DNA from 2 places in the Proteus sp. CA142267 genome. Region 1 is predicted to be linked to the other one. Evidence: predicted binding sites of a transcription regulator. Region 1 holds the regulator's gene; the other holds the start of a gene.
What was found. The regulator CRP, encoded in region 1, controls carbon source genes, mostly activating them, when cyclic AMP is high. The targets are predictions, from matches to a motif close to ATGTGANNNNNNTCACAT.
Positions count from the first base shown of each region.

Region 2: adhE (bifunctional acetaldehyde-CoA/alcohol dehydrogenase) is a predicted target of CRP. The motif match lies at 2,907-2,924, and genes of this name have one in related genera.

Region 1 covers NZ_QPMG01000009.1:159,057-167,575, forward strand. Annotated here, with positions in the region: gene C0T34_RS14705 (aminodeoxychorismate synthase component II) at 346-921, shown strand; gene C0T34_RS14710 (aspartate aminotransferase family protein) at 1,039-2,253, shown strand; gene crp (cAMP-activated global transcriptional regulator CRP) at 2,348-2,980, opposite strand; gene C0T34_RS14720 (OsmC family protein) at 3,294-3,701, shown strand; gene C0T34_RS14725 (phosphoribulokinase) at 3,791-4,660, opposite strand; gene C0T34_RS14730 (YheU family protein) at 4,726-4,947, opposite strand; gene C0T34_RS14735 (hydrolase) at 4,944-5,924, opposite strand; gene C0T34_RS14740 (LysE family translocator) at 6,024-6,629, shown strand; gene C0T34_RS14745 (SIS domain-containing protein) at 7,345-8,205, shown strand; gene C0T34_RS14750 (PAS domain-containing methyl-accepting chemotaxis protein) at 8,355-8,519, shown strand, end outside.
Region 2 covers NZ_QPMG01000001.1:399,193-407,711, forward strand. Annotated here, with positions in the region: gene C0T34_RS01860 (ABC transporter permease) at 1-347, shown strand, start outside; gene C0T34_RS01865 (ABC transporter ATP-binding protein) at 340-1,176, shown strand; gene C0T34_RS01870 (ABC transporter ATP-binding protein) at 1,166-1,879, shown strand; gene C0T34_RS01875 (YchE family NAAT transporter) at 1,992-2,636, opposite strand; gene adhE (bifunctional acetaldehyde-CoA/alcohol dehydrogenase) at 3,151-5,817, shown strand; gene C0T34_RS01885 (thymidine kinase) at 7,055-7,651, opposite strand; gene hns (histone-like nucleoid-structuring protein H-NS) at 8,161-8,519, shown strand, end outside.

The sequences.
Region 1 (8,519 bases):
TTCTAATAAGATAAAATGCATATAAACCGGAATGAATGTTTTCATTCCGGGTTTTTTAGTGCGAAAAAAATATTTTTTATCCTTCTTTTTTTCGTGTGATCTCCTGCAATAAGTATTCACTACGCTATTAATCACTCTATTCATCATCAATTACCGTCATTCTTGTTATTGCGCAATAAATCAGCAGGTTTTCTTGCTTACTATTCATATTTTATACCTGTGCTATGATAATCGGCTTTGTTGTACCCAAGTCGGTTAAACAACGAACTATTTTGGCAAATCTACACTCGCTTTAAAATAGTAATAAAATAGATAATGATAAGAAAATCAGTCGGATAGGCTAATATGCTGTTACTTATTGATAATTACGACTCGTTTACTTACAACCTCTATCAGTATTTCTGTGAATTGGGTGCTGAGGTTGTTGTTAAGCGTAACGATGAGATCGGACTTAAAGAGATAGAAAAGATGATGCCAGCACATCTTGTTATCTCGCCAGGACCTTGTACTCCTGATGAAGCAGGTATCTCTCTTGAGGTTATACAGCGGTTTGCCGGTGAAATTCCTATTCTTGGGGTTTGTCTTGGACATCAAGCGATAGGGCAAGCTTTTGGTGCATCGGTTATCAGAGCACGAGAAGTGATGCATGGTAAAAATTCATTAATACATCATAATCAACAAGGTGTTTTTAAGGGACTTAATCGACCTTTAAGTGTGACGCGTTACCACTCTTTGGTGATTGATGCGACAACATTACCAGTACCTTTTGAAGTGACGGCATGGAGCCAACATGATGGAAATGTTGATGAAATTATGGGAATTCGCCATCGTACACTGCCAATTGAAGGGGTTCAATTTCACCCGGAAAGTATTTTAAGTGAACAAGGACATGAGCTATTAAATAATTTCCTTAAATATTAAATGGATAGCATTTAAATAGCGAAATAACGTCTTTTTATACAAAACCACATTTGATTTTTTATTCATATTTAGTGATTATATTTTCATATTGAATATGGGTAACGATCAGGTGGGGTAATGACAAATCAAAGCATCAATAGGGCAACATACGATCAAGTAATGTTGCCAATTTATTCACCCGCAGAATTTATTCCTGTCAAAGGGATGGGTAGCCGTGTTTGGGATCAGCAAGGAAAATCGTATATCGATTTTGCTGGTGGTATTGCGGTTTTAGCACTAGGGCATGCTCATCCAGCTCTAAATCAAGCCTTGAAAGAACAAAGTGAGCAACTTTGGCACGTCAGTAATATTTTTACGAATGAACCTGCATTACGTTTAGCACAAAAATTAATAGATAACACATTTGCAGAACGTGTCTTTTTTGCCAATTCGGGTGCAGAAGCAAATGAAGCCGCATTTAAATTGGCTCGCCATTATGCCATTACTCGCCATAGCCCTTATAAAACTAAAATTATTGCCTTTCACAATGCATTTCATGGCAGAACGCTGTTTACAGTATCGGTTGGTGGACAACCTAAATATGCGGATGGTTTTGGTCCTAAGCCTGCCGATATCGTGCATGTACCGTTTAATGATTTAGATGCTGTTAAAGCGGTTATGGATGACCACACTTGTGCCGTTGTTTTAGAGCCAGTTCAAGGTGAAGGTGGCGTAACAGCGGCAACACCTGAGTTTATGAGAGGGCTACGTCGGTTGTGTGATAAGCATCAAGCTCTGCTTGTTCTTGATGAAGTACAAACAGGTATGGGGCGTACAGGTAAACTGTTTGCCTATATGAACTATGATGTGACACCAGACATTATTACAACCGCCAAAGCGCTGGGAAGCGGTTTTCCACTCAGTGCGATGTTAACAACATATGAGATAGCTTCCGCAATGGGTGTTGGAACGCATGGTACAACCTATGGTGGCAATCCATTAGCTTGTGCAGTGGGTAATGTCGCATTTGATTTAATTAATACACCAGAGGTACTTGAGGGTGTAGAAAAGCGCTATCAATGGATTGTGGATGAACTGGCGGCAATCAATCAAACGTACCAGGTCTTTTCGCAAATCCGTGGACAAGGTTTGTTGATAGGAGCGCAATTAGCGCCACAATATGAAGGTAAAGCCAAAGAGTTACTCGGTCTTGCTGCTAAACATGGCTTAATGATGTTAAACGCAGGGGCTGATGTGATGCGTTTTACACCGTCGTTAATTATTACTCAAGAAGAACTGCAAGAAGGAATGGTGGCATTGAAAGCGGCTATTGCAGAATTTGTAAAAGGATAGTATCAACTGAAAACCCCATCAACGAGGATGGGGTTTAACAAAAAGTATATCAATAGCCCTGTTATGGGCTATTGTTTGTTTCGAGCGGGAAAACTTAGCGAGTCCCGTAAACGACGATAGTTTTACCGTGTGCGGAGATCAAGTTTTGATCTTCCAGCATTTTCAGAATACGGCCTACAGTTTCGCGTGAACAACCAACGATTTGACCAATTTCCTGACGTGTAATTTTAATTTGCATGCCATCAGGATGCGTCATTGCATCGGGTTGTTTTGCTAAGTTTAATAAGGTTTGTGCAATACGGCCTGTTACATCAAGGAAAGCAAGGTTACCTACTTTTTCTGATGTTGTTTGTAATCTGTTCGCCATTTGAGCAGAAAGGCGCATCAGAATATCAGGGTTAACCTGAATTAATTGGCGGAATTTTTTATAGGAAATTTCTGCTACTTCACAGGCTGTTTTTGCTCGAACCCATGCACTACGTTCTTGATCTTCTTCAAATAATCCAAGTTCACCGATGAAATCCCCCTGATTTAGGTAGGAGAGGATCATTTCTTTTCCTTCTTCATCTTTAATAAGAACAGCCACGGAACCTTTAACAATATAATAAAGTGTTTCCGCTTTCTCACCTTGGTGGATCAGCGTGCTCTTGGATGGATATTTGTGAATATGGCAGTGTGACAAAAACCATTCAAGAGTCGGGTCTGTTTGCGGCTTGCCGAGAACCATTCGCGTTATCCTCTGTACGTTAAATGCAGCCTTTCAAAACGGATAGGTTCCCTTTTGAGACAGCGTGCTTAAAAATCCTATCTTTACCTATTAACTTCCTGAGAACACGGTAAGTTAATATGGAGTAGATTATAATAAATGAGAAAATAATGCATTGATCTTAACCACTATCATCAAGCAGATATTGTTTTTAACACAATTAGTGCATTAAGTCTCGTTTTACGCAGTCAGCATAATAAACCTATTTGCTAATTGCTAGTTGAATTATGAGAATGTACTCTTTTAGTTTCTGTCATCTTTAGGGGGAAAATAAATGGAAGCACGAGTTAAGTGGGTTGAAGATTTATCTTTTGTCGGTGAATCTTCATCAGGCCATCAAATTATGATGGATGGGAATTCGGGTGATAAAGCCCCAAGCCCAATGGAAATGGTATTAATTGCTGCGGGTGGATGTAGCGCTATTGATGTCGTAAGCATTTTACGTAAAGGTCGTCACCAAGTGACTGATTGTGAAGTGAAATTAACATCAGAGCGACGCGAAGAAGCCCCTCGTTTATTTACTGATATCAATTTACATTTTATTGTTTCAGGTAAAGAATTAACGGATAAAATTGTAGAACGAGCAGTTCAATTATCCGCAGAAAAATATTGTTCTGTTTCTTTAATGTTAGGAAAAGCAGCCAATATTACGCATTCATTTGAAATAAAAGATATTGACTAATTTTGATATTTTAAAATAAAGTTTAATTTGAAAAATAATATCCCATTAATTAAGGGATATTATTTTTATAGAGACAAATTTTATTTTGGTTAACTTATCTTTTCGCCATTTAATAATTTTTTGACTAATGGTGCCATAATTAATTCCATCGCTAATCCCAATTTCCCGCCCGGTACAACAATAGTGTTTATTGTTGACATAAACGAGCCATGTAACATCGCAAGTAAATAGGGAAAATCAATATCAGTTAAGCCACGAAAACGAATAACAATAAAGCTTTCATCAAGAGTGGGAATTGCTTTGGCAGAAAAAGGGTTCGAAGTATCAACGGTCGGAACGCGTTGGAAGTTAATGTGAGTGCGTGAAAATTGAGGAATAATGTAGCTAATATAATCATCCATTGAGCGTACAACTGAATCTCTTACCGCCTCTTGTGAGTGCCCCCTTTCTGTCGTGTCTCGGATAAGCTTTTGTATCCACTCTAGGTTGACGATAGGAACAACACCGACCAATAAATCAACATGTTGAGCGACATCATGTTCGTTGGTAACAACGCCGCCGTGCAATCCTTCATAAAAGAGAACATCAGTATTACTAGCTAATGGCTCCCAAGGAGTAAATGTTCCTGGTAATTGGTTGTAAGGGGTTGCTTCATCATAAGAGTGTAGATATTTGCGAGATTGCCCTTGTCCTGTATCGCTATATTGACTTAAGGTCTTACTCAGTAAGCTAAAATCATTTGCTTCAGGGCCAAAATAACTGATATGTCTACCTTGTTCTCTGGCTTTTCTTATCGCCATATCCATTTCAGGACGGGTATAGCGATGAAAACTATCTCCATCAATTAATGCAGCATTTGCATTGAGTTGTTGGAATATTTTACGAAAAGCTTGGCTTGTTGTGGTAGTTCCTGCACCACTTGAACCAGTCACTGCAATGATAGGATGCTTAATTGACATAGGTTATCCTTTTGCTAAATAAGGTTGGCCCTTATTGATGGCGATACATCGCTGACTTTGAATAACTAATCAGAGCGAAATTGCGATGCAGGCATAATATTGACGCTCTCATGAAGTTCAGACCAAACCAACACGGCCTCGCCGGATTTAAGTTGTTTTTTTACGTCGGCGACTTTTTGTTCAAGCGTTTTCTCTTGGATACCATAATCAGTACCTTCTCGTAAAACGAAACTTTCAATGAGATTGTCTAGTGTTTCAGTTGAAAGCTCGCTCCAAGGTATTATCATTTTGCTTTCTCCAAATAGGTCGCCAACCAATCAGGAATGCGGTTTTCTAGCCACATCACCGGTTTAGAGAGCTTTCCACCAACAAATCCCACATGCCCACCAAATTCTGTAAGTTGATACTCAATGTTATTGGGTAGCGTTTTGACATCAGGAATAACATCCGCAGACATAAATGGATCGTCTTTAGCATGAATGATAAGTGTCGTTTTCTTTATTTTATTTAATAAAGGCAACGCACTGCATTGGCGATAATAATCTAATGCATCTTTAAATCCGTGAATTTTAGACGTAATAAGATCGTCAAATTGACGTAGTTTTTTGATGGATTTTATCGTCAATAAGCTAATCGGTAAGGATTCTGGATAGCGAATAAGTTTTCGTGTTGCGTTACTTTTGAGCTCTTTTAACAGATACCATTGGTAAAAACGGGAAAAGCCATGTTCAATTTTTGTTGAGCATGGTTCTAGCATTAATGGCGCAGAGACAATAACAGCTGCATCTACAACCGCATTTTCACCACTTTCAGCGAGATAATAGGCAAGCATATTTCCACCAAGGGAATAGCCAACGGCGGCTGTTGGTTGCTCGCCAAATTCCTTTTTCAACCAATTTAAGAAGTAGCGAGCATCTTCTGTTTCACCTGAGTGATAAATGCGATTTTGTCTATTGGGTTCACCACTGCATCCTCTAAAATGCATCACAACGCTTAGCCAGCCTCTCTCTTTTGCGGCGGCTAACATGCCATGAGCATAAGGGCTACTAAACCCACCTTCTAAGCCATGAAAGATGACTAAGCGCGGTTTATCGAGTGCCGTTGCCGGATCTTCACTCCATGCTAAATCAACAAAATCATTGTCTGGAAGATTGAGCCGTTGCCAATGTGGCGTAAGTTGTGGCGTCCTACGTACAATTCTTGGTAAGAGCGTTTGTAAATGTGGATTTTTAGCCCAACGCATTGGATTAAAGTATTGAGACATATTTTCCGTCTATCAAAATGAATTAACACTTGTTTGCTAAATAACATACTGCTATTTTCGGTGAAAATAAAACGCCTGTCACATCTTTGAGCACACTTCATGACAATTAGCCTTATTTTTTCTTTAACTATTTTCCTGTTTATTGCAGCGATAACACCAGGACCAAACAATTTACTGCTTACTTCATCAGGGGCAAATGTGGGCTTTAAAGGCTCGTTAAAGCTAATGGCCGGCATTATGCTGGGTATGCAATGCGTTTTATTGAGCTCTGCATTTGGTGTTGCCGCATTATTGATAATTTATCCTGCACTGCATATCGGATTGAAGATAGTCGGGAGTGCGTATTTACTTTGGCTTGCTTGGAAAACAGCGACATCATCTTATCAGCGTTTAGATATTCCAGCAAAAACACCACAAGCAGTAAGTTGGTTTCAAGGCGGATTATTGCAATTTCTAAATCCAAAAGCGTGGATGATGGGATTAGGTGCAGTAGGGAGCTTTAGTCTATCGGGTGATGCTTATTTTAGCTCTGTCATTGCTATTGGTCTTGTTATGGTTATTGTTAATTTCGTTGCTGGTATTGTTTGGATATTAGGTGGAACATTAATTAGTCTATTTTTACAAAGCAGACGCTCTTGGTTTGTTTTCAATATTTCAATGGGATTATTAACGGCGCTCTGCGTCCCTTTGATTTGGATAGAGTAATTTCAGAAAATACTTATAAATCAAGGGATAATCAAATTTTTTTGATTTAAATGATGTTTTTTTAAGATTGGTTGAAATGATCTCTCTTGATGTGTATCAAAAAAAGAGTATTCCTCTATAAAAAGAGAGATCTACGATCGCCCACTGACACAATCATTCATGTTAAAGTACTCTCTTGTATAAAGTAATGACTGATTTTTTAGTCGTTATATAGTTCTCATTATTCAACTATTTGATTTTTTTATTTCTCATTATTAACACCATTAAAATGGAAAAATAACTATTTTATATAGGAATTATTTATTCTTTTTACTATTTCTATTAAAGTGATTTTTATTACGTTTATGTTTTTGAATTGTTATTAAATGAATGGAAGTGTTTGAAAATAACAATTTATTAAGAGTAAATAGATTAAGTTTATATCGTTCTATTGACCTAAAAGAATAAATTATTATTTAAAATAGAGAGGGGGAATAAATTAAGTATTATAAATGTAGGGACTGATGAGTATCGTTCTGATTGAAAAGATAATTATAAAACTATTATAAAAACAAGTATTCTAATAATAAGATGATTTTTTCTATACTTTATTGTTGTTCATTATCTCTTTTGAATTGATTTTTTTTCTAAAAAATTAATTGTTTTAGGTATTAAATACTGTACCAAGAATTACTTAATATATAACTATATAGTACTCGAAGTGGATATTGTCATTATGCCGACATTAACGAAAATTGCCTGGATAAAGCCGGGTATGGCTACGAATCAGCGAAAAATAGCAGACTACATTTTAGATAATCCAGAGAAAACAATCACTTTATCGTCACAGCAACTTGCTGAAACAATGGGTGTGAGTCAATCTGCTATTGTTAAATTTAGTCAAAAAATAGGATTCAAAGGTTTTCCTTCTTTGAAACTCGCCATTAGTGAAGAGTTAGGTCGAAAAAACGCGAATTCAGAGGCAAACCCTAGCCTATTACATAATCAAATAGGCTCGGAAGATAGTTTAGAGGTTATCGCACAAAAACTCGCTCAAGAGAAAAATAATTCAATTTGCGATACAACGCGCCAAATTAATTACCTTCATTTTGAAAAGGTGATCCAGCTTATTGATGAAGCTCAGCGAGTTCAGATTATTGGTATTGGTGGCTCAGGATTAGTCGCAAGAGATTTAAGCTATAAATTACAAAAAATAGGAATAACCACGCTGATTGAAACAGATCATCATGTTCAGATATCTGTTGCCCAAATGTTAAGCCCAAAGGATTTACAGATAGTTATTTCTTATAGTGGCAAAAGAAAAGATATGTTAGTTGCGGCTTCTGTAGCTAAAAAACAGGGAGCAAAAATCATTGCTATTACAGGAGAAAAACACTCTCCATTAGGAAGAATTTCTGATTATATATTAGAAACAATTGCGGATGAAGGTGAGTGGCGAAGTGCTTCAATCTCTTCACGTACAGCACAAAACACGATCACTGACCTCATTTTTATGGCGTTATTAAAGAAACGTGATGAGTGTGCGAAGACATTAGTGCTAAGTTCACAGGCATTAATTAATAGCCTAGATAATTAAAAAATTTGAACTGATTCAAAAAATTAATATTTAAACATAGGTGTTTACACTTATTACTAAAGTTATTCTCCTAACGGCCGAAACGATAGTTATTTAGGCAGTCTTTTTTTGTTGAGATGTTTTAATTTCAATGTCGAGGAGAGTAACTAATGCGTAACAATCAACCGGTGACACAGCGAGAATACCCGGTATCTGAAAACGCAACACTGATGTCGACGACAGATCTTGATGGCAATATTATTTATGCCAACGAGGACTTTGTCGAAGCCAGTGGGTTTTCAGTGGAAGAACTAGTGGGACAACCCCACAATATT
Region 2 (8,519 bases), on a different contig from region 1:
AACATTTACGCAATAGCGATTATCTTGCTGCTGCCGAAATGATGGGAATTAAAGGTATTCGACTGTTATGGGGACATATCTTACCGCTATGTTTACCTTCAGCCATTGTGCGTTTAGCACTGAACTTAGCCGTGATTATTCTCGCGGCAGCCGGATTGGGCTTCCTTGGATTAGGTGCACGCCCGCCGATGGCGGAATGGGGAGCGATGATCGCAGAAGGTATGCCCGTTATTTTTGATCAATGGTGGGTTGCAGCTATTCCGGGTATGGCAATTTTAATCAGCAGTCTGGCATTTAATTTATTGGGTGATGGATTACGTGATGTATTAGGAGATACCCATGAATAAAACACCATTAATTGAGGTAAACAACCTCTGCATCGATTTTCCAAAGGCAAGAGTTGTCAATAATGTCTCTTTTACTTTGGGTCAAGAACGTTTGGCGGTTGTTGGTGAATCTGGCTCTGGCAAATCAATGACCGCTCGTGCATTAATGGGGCTTGTTCGTCATCCGGGAAAAATCAGTGCAGAGACACTGAACCTACAAGGAAATAATCTATTAGATTTTTCATCTCGCCAATGGAATAACATCCGCGGTAATACGATTTCAATGGTATTACAAGATCCTCGCTATGCATTAAATCCTGTAAAAACTATTTATCAGCAAGTAGAAGAAACCGTAAAACAACATCAAAAACTTTCACGTCAAGATAGGCGTCAACTTATCATCGATACCCTGCTGTCTGTCGGCTTACCTGAACAGAATATTTATCGTTATCCCGGTGAATTATCAGGTGGTATGGGGCAACGAGCAATGATAGCTATTGCGCTAATTAATAACCCGACTATTTTAATTGCCGATGAGCCAACATCTGCACTGGATGCTCAGTTACGCCATCAAATCCTTGAACTGATCACTACTCAGTGTGAACAGCGTAATATGGGTTTATTGCTGATTAGCCATGATTTACCCCTTGTTGCTGAATATTGCGAGCGCGTCATGGTGATGTATCAAGGCGAACAAGTTGATGAACTCGATGCTAAAACGCTACCGACTGCGTCACATCCTTATACTCGTACACTTTGGACATGTAGACCTAATGCAAGCACTTATGGCACTCAATTGCCAGTATTAGATAGAACGCTTAATTTTAAGGGGCTACATCATGCTAATTGATATTCATGATTTACATGTTCAATTTGAACAAGGTAAACAAGCAAAGCACGTTGTAAAAGGGATAAATCTACATGTTCAACAAGGCGAAACCTTTAGCTTAATTGGTCGTTCTGGTTGTGGAAAATCGACTGTGTTGCGCGTGATCGCAGGATTATTGCCTCATTGGCAAGGTAATATATCGCTTTTAGGGCAAACAATTAAACCTCAACAACGTTTTCAAGGGGCTTTGCGCCGTAATATACAAATGGTGTTTCAAGATCCCTACGCCTCTTTACACCCTCAACACCGTATTGAACGAGCGTTCTCTGAGCCTTTAAAAATCCACCAAATTCCTTTTGATAAAGAGACAATTGAGCAAGCATTAACCCAAGTTGGTTTGCCTGTCGATGTGACGAGTCGTTATCCTCATCAACTTTCGGGAGGACAACGTCAACGTGTTGCCATTGCAAGAGCCCTTTTATTGCAACCTCAACTATTACTTTTAGATGAACCAACTTCAGCGCTAGATATGTCAGTACAAGCCGAGATCTTAAATCTGCTTAACACACTGAAAAAACAGCATAATATGACTTATTTACTTGTCAGCCATGATGCAGATGTTATTGCACATATGTCGGACCGAGCGGCATTAATGGAAAATGGTGAATTAACACAACATTACGATCGAGATGCGTTATCAAAAGGGATACATCGTCTTGATTGAGATAAAAGAGAATAAATAAAAGAAAGGAACCGAGCAGTATTACGTTATTAATACTGCTCGTTTTTAATAGTACTGTTTAGTCGTACCGTTTTTTAATTGTTCTGCGCTGTGTTTAAACTAATAAGCCCGGGAAAATAGAACGTAATCCGGTCACAATAAATTCAATACCTAACGACATTAATAATAAACCCATTATACGAGTAACCACGTTAATGCCTGTTTGTCCTAAATATTTCACTAATAGTGTTGCACTGCGAAACAGCAACCAACAACAAAATGCAAAAAAGATGCTGGTTGCGGCTAATCCTAAAAAGTTAGTAAAACCTTCCCAACGAGAACTCCACACAATACAAGAACTGATTGCTCCAGGCCCGGCCATTAATGGTAATGCTAAAGGCACAACAGCAACACTATTACGTACTGCGGATTCGTTTCGTTCCTGATTATTTTGTTTATCTTCTCCTAAACGCCCATTTATCATGGTCATCGCAATAGTAACAATCAGCATTCCCCCTGCTATACGAAACGAGTCGATAGAAATACCGAAAATACTCAGTATAGAATCACCGATTAACAGAGAAGAAACTAAAATAATTGCAACGGAGCCATTCGCAATTAAGTTTGTTTTGTTACGCCCTGCATCAGTTTGATAACTCGTCATACTGATAAAGACAGGCAAAATACCAATTGGGTTTACAATCGCAAAAAGACCGACAAAAAATTTAATATAACCGGATAAATCCAGCAGTGACCCCATGAAAAGCCCCTTCTTGGCTAATAAACATGCGAATTATTCTATAAAAGATAGAGTAACTCCAAAAAATGCGCGTTACTTTAAATCAATAAACCAGTTAATTCTATTAGTTAACAAGTTTTTACCTAAAATATTCTCTTGTAAACCGATCAAAACCTAGTGGTTTAATTTTATATCGAAATAAACTGTACGACAAAAAAATCGTTGAACATTTATTGCATATAAGAATTATTCTCATAAATAGCCATGCTGAAAGGTGTCAGCTTGCTATTTTTGTGACATATATCACGTTAATTAATTAGAAAGATGATAAGCTGTTATCATTCGAAGAAAGAGGGTTACTTCGAAAATATATTTGTCTTTATTATTGTTTTTTTTAAGTTTTTTAAGCAAATTATGCCCTCTAATAATTATTACTGAAATAAGCACACTATCATCTATCTAGGCTATTCTTATTAGTTATGATGAAAACGGCTAATTTGCTTAAAAAATTTAACATTTTATCAGGAGTCTCTTTATGTCTGTAACTAACGTTACTGAACTCAATGATTTGGTTGCTCGTGTAAAAAAAGCTCAACGTGAATTTGCTAACTTCTCTCAAGAACAAGTTGATGCTATTTTCCGTGCTGCTGCATTAGCTGCCGCTGATGCCCGTATTCCTCTTGCAAAATTGGCTGTTAAAGAGTCTGGTATGGGTATCGTTGAAGATAAAGTGATTAAAAACCACTTTGCTTCTGAGTATATCTACAATGCGTATAAAGACGAAAAAACCTGCGGGATCTTATCTGAAGATCTGACTTACGGCACAATGACCATCGCTGAACCTATTGGGATCATCTGTGGTATCGTACCAACAACTAACCCAACTTCTACTGCGATTTTTAAAGCATTAATTAGCTTAAAAACACGTAATGGTATTATCTTTTCTCCACACCCTCGTGCAAAAGAAGCGACAAACCGTGCGGCTGAAATCGTCTTAAATGCAGCTATCGCAGCAGGCGCACCAAAAGATATTATTGGTTGGATTGATGAGCCTTCAGTCGCTCTATCTAACGCATTAATGCACCATGATGATATTAACCTGATCTTAGCGACAGGTGGTCCAGGCATGGTTAAAGCAGCGTATAGTTCTGGTAAACCAGCTATCGGTGTTGGCGCAGGTAATACACCAGTTGTTATTGATGACTCTGCTGATATCAAACGTGCCGTAGCTTCAATCTTAATGTCTAAAACTTTCGATAACGGCGTAATTTGTGCGTCAGAGCAATCTGTTATCGTTGTTGACAGCATTTATAAACAAGTTCGTGAGCGTTTCTCTACTCACGGCGGTTACATGCTGACAGGTAAAGAATTAAAAGCTGTTCAAGATATTATCTTAAAAGACGGTAACTTAAACGCAGCTATTGTAGGTCAACCTGCAACAAAAATTGCTGAAATGGCCGGCATTGAAGTACCCGTAAATACCAAAATTTTAATTGGTGAAGTAAAAGAAACAACCGAAGCTGAGCCGTTTGCTCACGAGAAATTATCTCCACTATTAGCAATGTATCATGCTCAATCATTTGAAGATGCAGTACTAAAAGCTGAAAAATTAGTTGAGATGGGTGGTATCGGTCATACTTCTTGCTTATATACAGATCAAGATAACTGCCCTGAACATGTTGCCTACTTCGGCGACAAGATGAAAACATCTCGTATTTTAATCAATACTCCAGCATCTCAAGGTGGTATTGGTGACTTATACAACTTTAAACTTGCTCCTTCTCTAACATTAGGTTGTGGTTCATGGGGTGGTAACTCCATTTCTGAAAACGTAGGGCCAAAACACCTTATCAACACTAAAACCGTGGCGAAAAGAGCAGAAAATATGTTGTGGCATAAACTTCCTAAATCTATTTACTTCCGCCGTGGTTGTTTACCTATCGCACTGGAAGAGATTGCGACTGATGGTAAAAAACGTGCCTTTATCGTGACCGATGGTTTCTTATTCAACAATGGTTATGTTGATGAAGTCACTCGTGTACTGAAAAAATTTGGTGTTGAAACAGAAGTCTTCTTTGAGGTTGAAGCAGATCCAACATTAAGCGTTGTGCGTAAAGGCGCAGAACAGATGAACAACTTTAAACCTGACGTGATCATCGCATTAGGTGGTGGTTCACCAATGGATGCTGCAAAAATCATGTGGGTTATGTATGAGCACCCAGAAACTCACTTCGAAGAATTAGCATTACGCTTTATGGATATCCGTAAACGTATTTACAAATTCCCAAAAATGGGTGTGAAAGCACAAATGGTTGCTATCACAACAACATCAGGTACAGGCTCGGAAGTAACACCATTTGCAGTAGTAACTGATGATGAAACAGGTCAGAAATACCCATTAGCAGACTATGCATTAACACCAGATATGGCTATCGTTGATGCAAACCTTGTTATGAATATGCCTAAATCTCTGTGTGCATTTGGTGGTTTAGACGCTGTAACTCACGCATTAGAAGCTTACGTTTCTGTATTAGCGAACGAATATTCTGATGGACAAGCACTACAAGCATTAAAATTACTGAAAGAATATCTACCTGCAAGTTATCATGAAGGTGCTAAAAACCCTGTTGCTCGTGAGCGTGTTCATAACGCAGCAACTATTGCAGGTATCGCTTTTGCTAACGCATTCTTGGGTGTTTGTCACTCAATGGCGCATAAATTAGGCTCTGAATTCCATATTCCTCACGGTTTAGCTAATGCGTTATTAATTTCAAACGTTATTCGTTATAACGCTAATGACAACCCAACTAAACAAACTGCATTTAGCCAATACGACCGTCCTCAAGCACGTCGTCGTTATGCTGAAATTGCTGACCACTTAGAACTTTCAGCACCGGGTGACCGTACTGCTGCTAAAATTGAGAAATTATTAGCTTGGTTAGAAGAAATGAAATCTTCCTTAGGAATTCCATCTTCTATTCGTGAAGCTGGTGTTCAAGAAAGTGATTTCTTAGCAAGAGTTGATAAATTATCTGAAGATGCGTTTGACGATCAGTGTACTGGTGCTAACCCACGTTACCCACTGATCTCTGAATTAAAACAACTGTTATTAGATTCTTACTACGGTCGTGAATTTAATGAACACCCCGTTGTTGAAGTGAAAGAAGAGACAAAACCTGCTAAAAAAAGCAGTAAAAAATAATCGAAACACGCTGTGTTAGTATGATCCTCAATATTTCGGTTATTTGTTCTTAAATAAACACCCAGTCTTATGGCTGGGTGTTTTTTATGGTTTCTTACTTATCTATATTATTCTATATACACTTTGCTACTGATTTTTAAGATTGAGAAGTTAGTCGCAATAAGTCATTATTTAGTCATAAACTATAAGTACTTACACTTAGTTAGTGGGTTTTATTTTTACTATAAAAACAGTGCCTTTCTTTGTATGTTTATAATTGGCTCTAAAAAAGGCGCTGAGCAACTTATCTCTTAAGTAGCATCATTGCATTACCACATTATAGAAAATGCCTTACAAGTGATTACAGAGTGCGTCAAACTCTCCTCCTCTTTCATCAGTTGGTATAATTATTTCACTCTTACCTTATTTCCCTCATAAAATGACTATAACGAAATGTTATTTGAAACCATCGTGTTCACGTTACGATTTGCAATCGTACTTTTATTCTTATCTGATAAAAAATAAATAGACTTAATCACGTTGATTATTAATTAGTGCTCAAAATATAGAAATATAAATATTTTATATCTCTAGCTATCTTGGTTTTATAAGAAACATAGTTTCAATAAAATATTATCAAAATGAGGTTTGTTAGTTTGAGTCTGCTAAAGTAATAACGTAATAAAGGTCGATATTTGTGCATTCCACTTAGAAATTACTCCTTTGGGAGTATGAAAGGAGCCGGTTTATCCGTATTAACAGGCATAAAGTGAAGTGTTTTATTTATTCAATAACAACTTAAGCATCCCATAATCGGCATCTATAAAACCCGATATAAATGTTTCATTATACCAACCATAGATAAAAGAAATATTTCTTAGTATTTTATGACTATTTTTATTCAATTTTATTAAACTATGAATAATATAAATGCATCAAATGTCTCTCTCTCTTATCATTTGTAAAAAACAATATCGACATCACAAAACAAACACCTTACGTATATTTGATTATGTCTTTTTTGATTAATGATAATGAAATCGATGAAATAAATAAATTTTCCCATAAAAAAATAACATATCTTCATAGAAGAAAATCAAACTCACCGCAATTTGATATAAAAAAAGCCAATGAATTGGCTAAAATTTAAAAATATATAAACATTTTTTAGTATTACGTAATATAACATTTTATTTGAATTCTTATTTCATCCCCTCTTTCACCCTAGCAAATTAGTAAAAGAGGGAAAATGAAAAGGTTACTCTTGTTCAATACACCCTTTTAGCGTTGCCTGCGTATAATGCTTACGGCAGACTGAAACATATTTTTCATTTCCACCAATTTCAACTTGAGCACCATCACTTAGTACATTTCCTTTATCATCTAAGCGTAATACTTTATTCGCCTTTCTACCGCAGTAACATACTGTTTTAAGTTCTACTAGCTTATCAGCCCATGCTAATAAATAAGCACTACCTGTAAATAACTCACCTCTAAAATCCGTTCTTAGCCCATAAGTAAGAACGGGAATATCATAGGTATCCGTTATTTCGCAAAGTTGTTCGACATGTGCCTTACTTAAAAATTGGCACTCATCAATCAATACACAATGAATAGGCTGTTTGTTATGCTCAGCAACAATAACGTCACGAATATTCATATCATCACTAAAGAGTAATGCATCCGCACTTAATCCTATTCTTGAGCTAATCTTTCCCTTTGCAAAGCGTGTATCAATAGCCGCAGTGAAAATCAATGTGCGCATTCCTCGTTCATTATAGTTATAAGAGGATTGCAATAAAGATGTTGATTTTCCAGCATTCATGGCTGAATAATAAAAGTAAAGCTGAGCCATCAGCTCTCTCCTTAAATAGTGTTTATTTTCACGAGCGACAGTCTAACATAAACAATCTACAAGTTATCCATAACAAGTATTTATTACCTTTATTTCTATTCTAGATATACCATCGAAAGATGAAGTTCGTTGTTAATGCTAATTTTTGCTTAAAAAATAAATAGCTTTAATAAGTACTTAACATATTAAAACACACCTTGATATACCTTTATTAAAGTATGAAAGTTAGTCCGATTCCATTTTTAGAAAAAAGTCCGTTATTATAAAAAAATGAACAAAGCTTTCTATTCTTTAGCATTAGCGCTATCATCAGTTAAAAGATGCATTTCCTTACTAATATTTCCTTTATTGACTAAAGATACCTCTACTTTTATTATTTTTTTCGTTGAGATATTAGTTTAAAAAAAAGAAATTTTACGTAAGGTTTGTATTTAGGTATTGCAGAAATTTAAATAGCAATCTATTATTAGTATTACATCAGCCAACAACATTTATTTGAGACCAGGAAAATGAGCGAATCTTTAAAAATATTAAATAACATCCGTACTCTCCGCGCACAAGCAAGAGAAACTTCTTTAGAAACTTTAGAAGAAATGCTGGAGAAACTCGAAGTTGTCGTTAATGAGCGTCGTGAAGAATTCTCATTAGAAAAAGCAGCTGAAGAAGAGCGTGTTCAAAAATTACAAAAATACCGTGAAATGTTAGAAGAAGCCGGTATTGATCCAACAGACTTACTTGAAGCAAGTGCTGTTAATAAAACTGGCCGTGCTAAACGTGCAGCTCGCCCAGCTAAATATTCTTACGTTGATGAAAATGGTGAAACTAAAACTTGGACAGGCCAAGGTCGTACACCAGCTGTAATCAAACG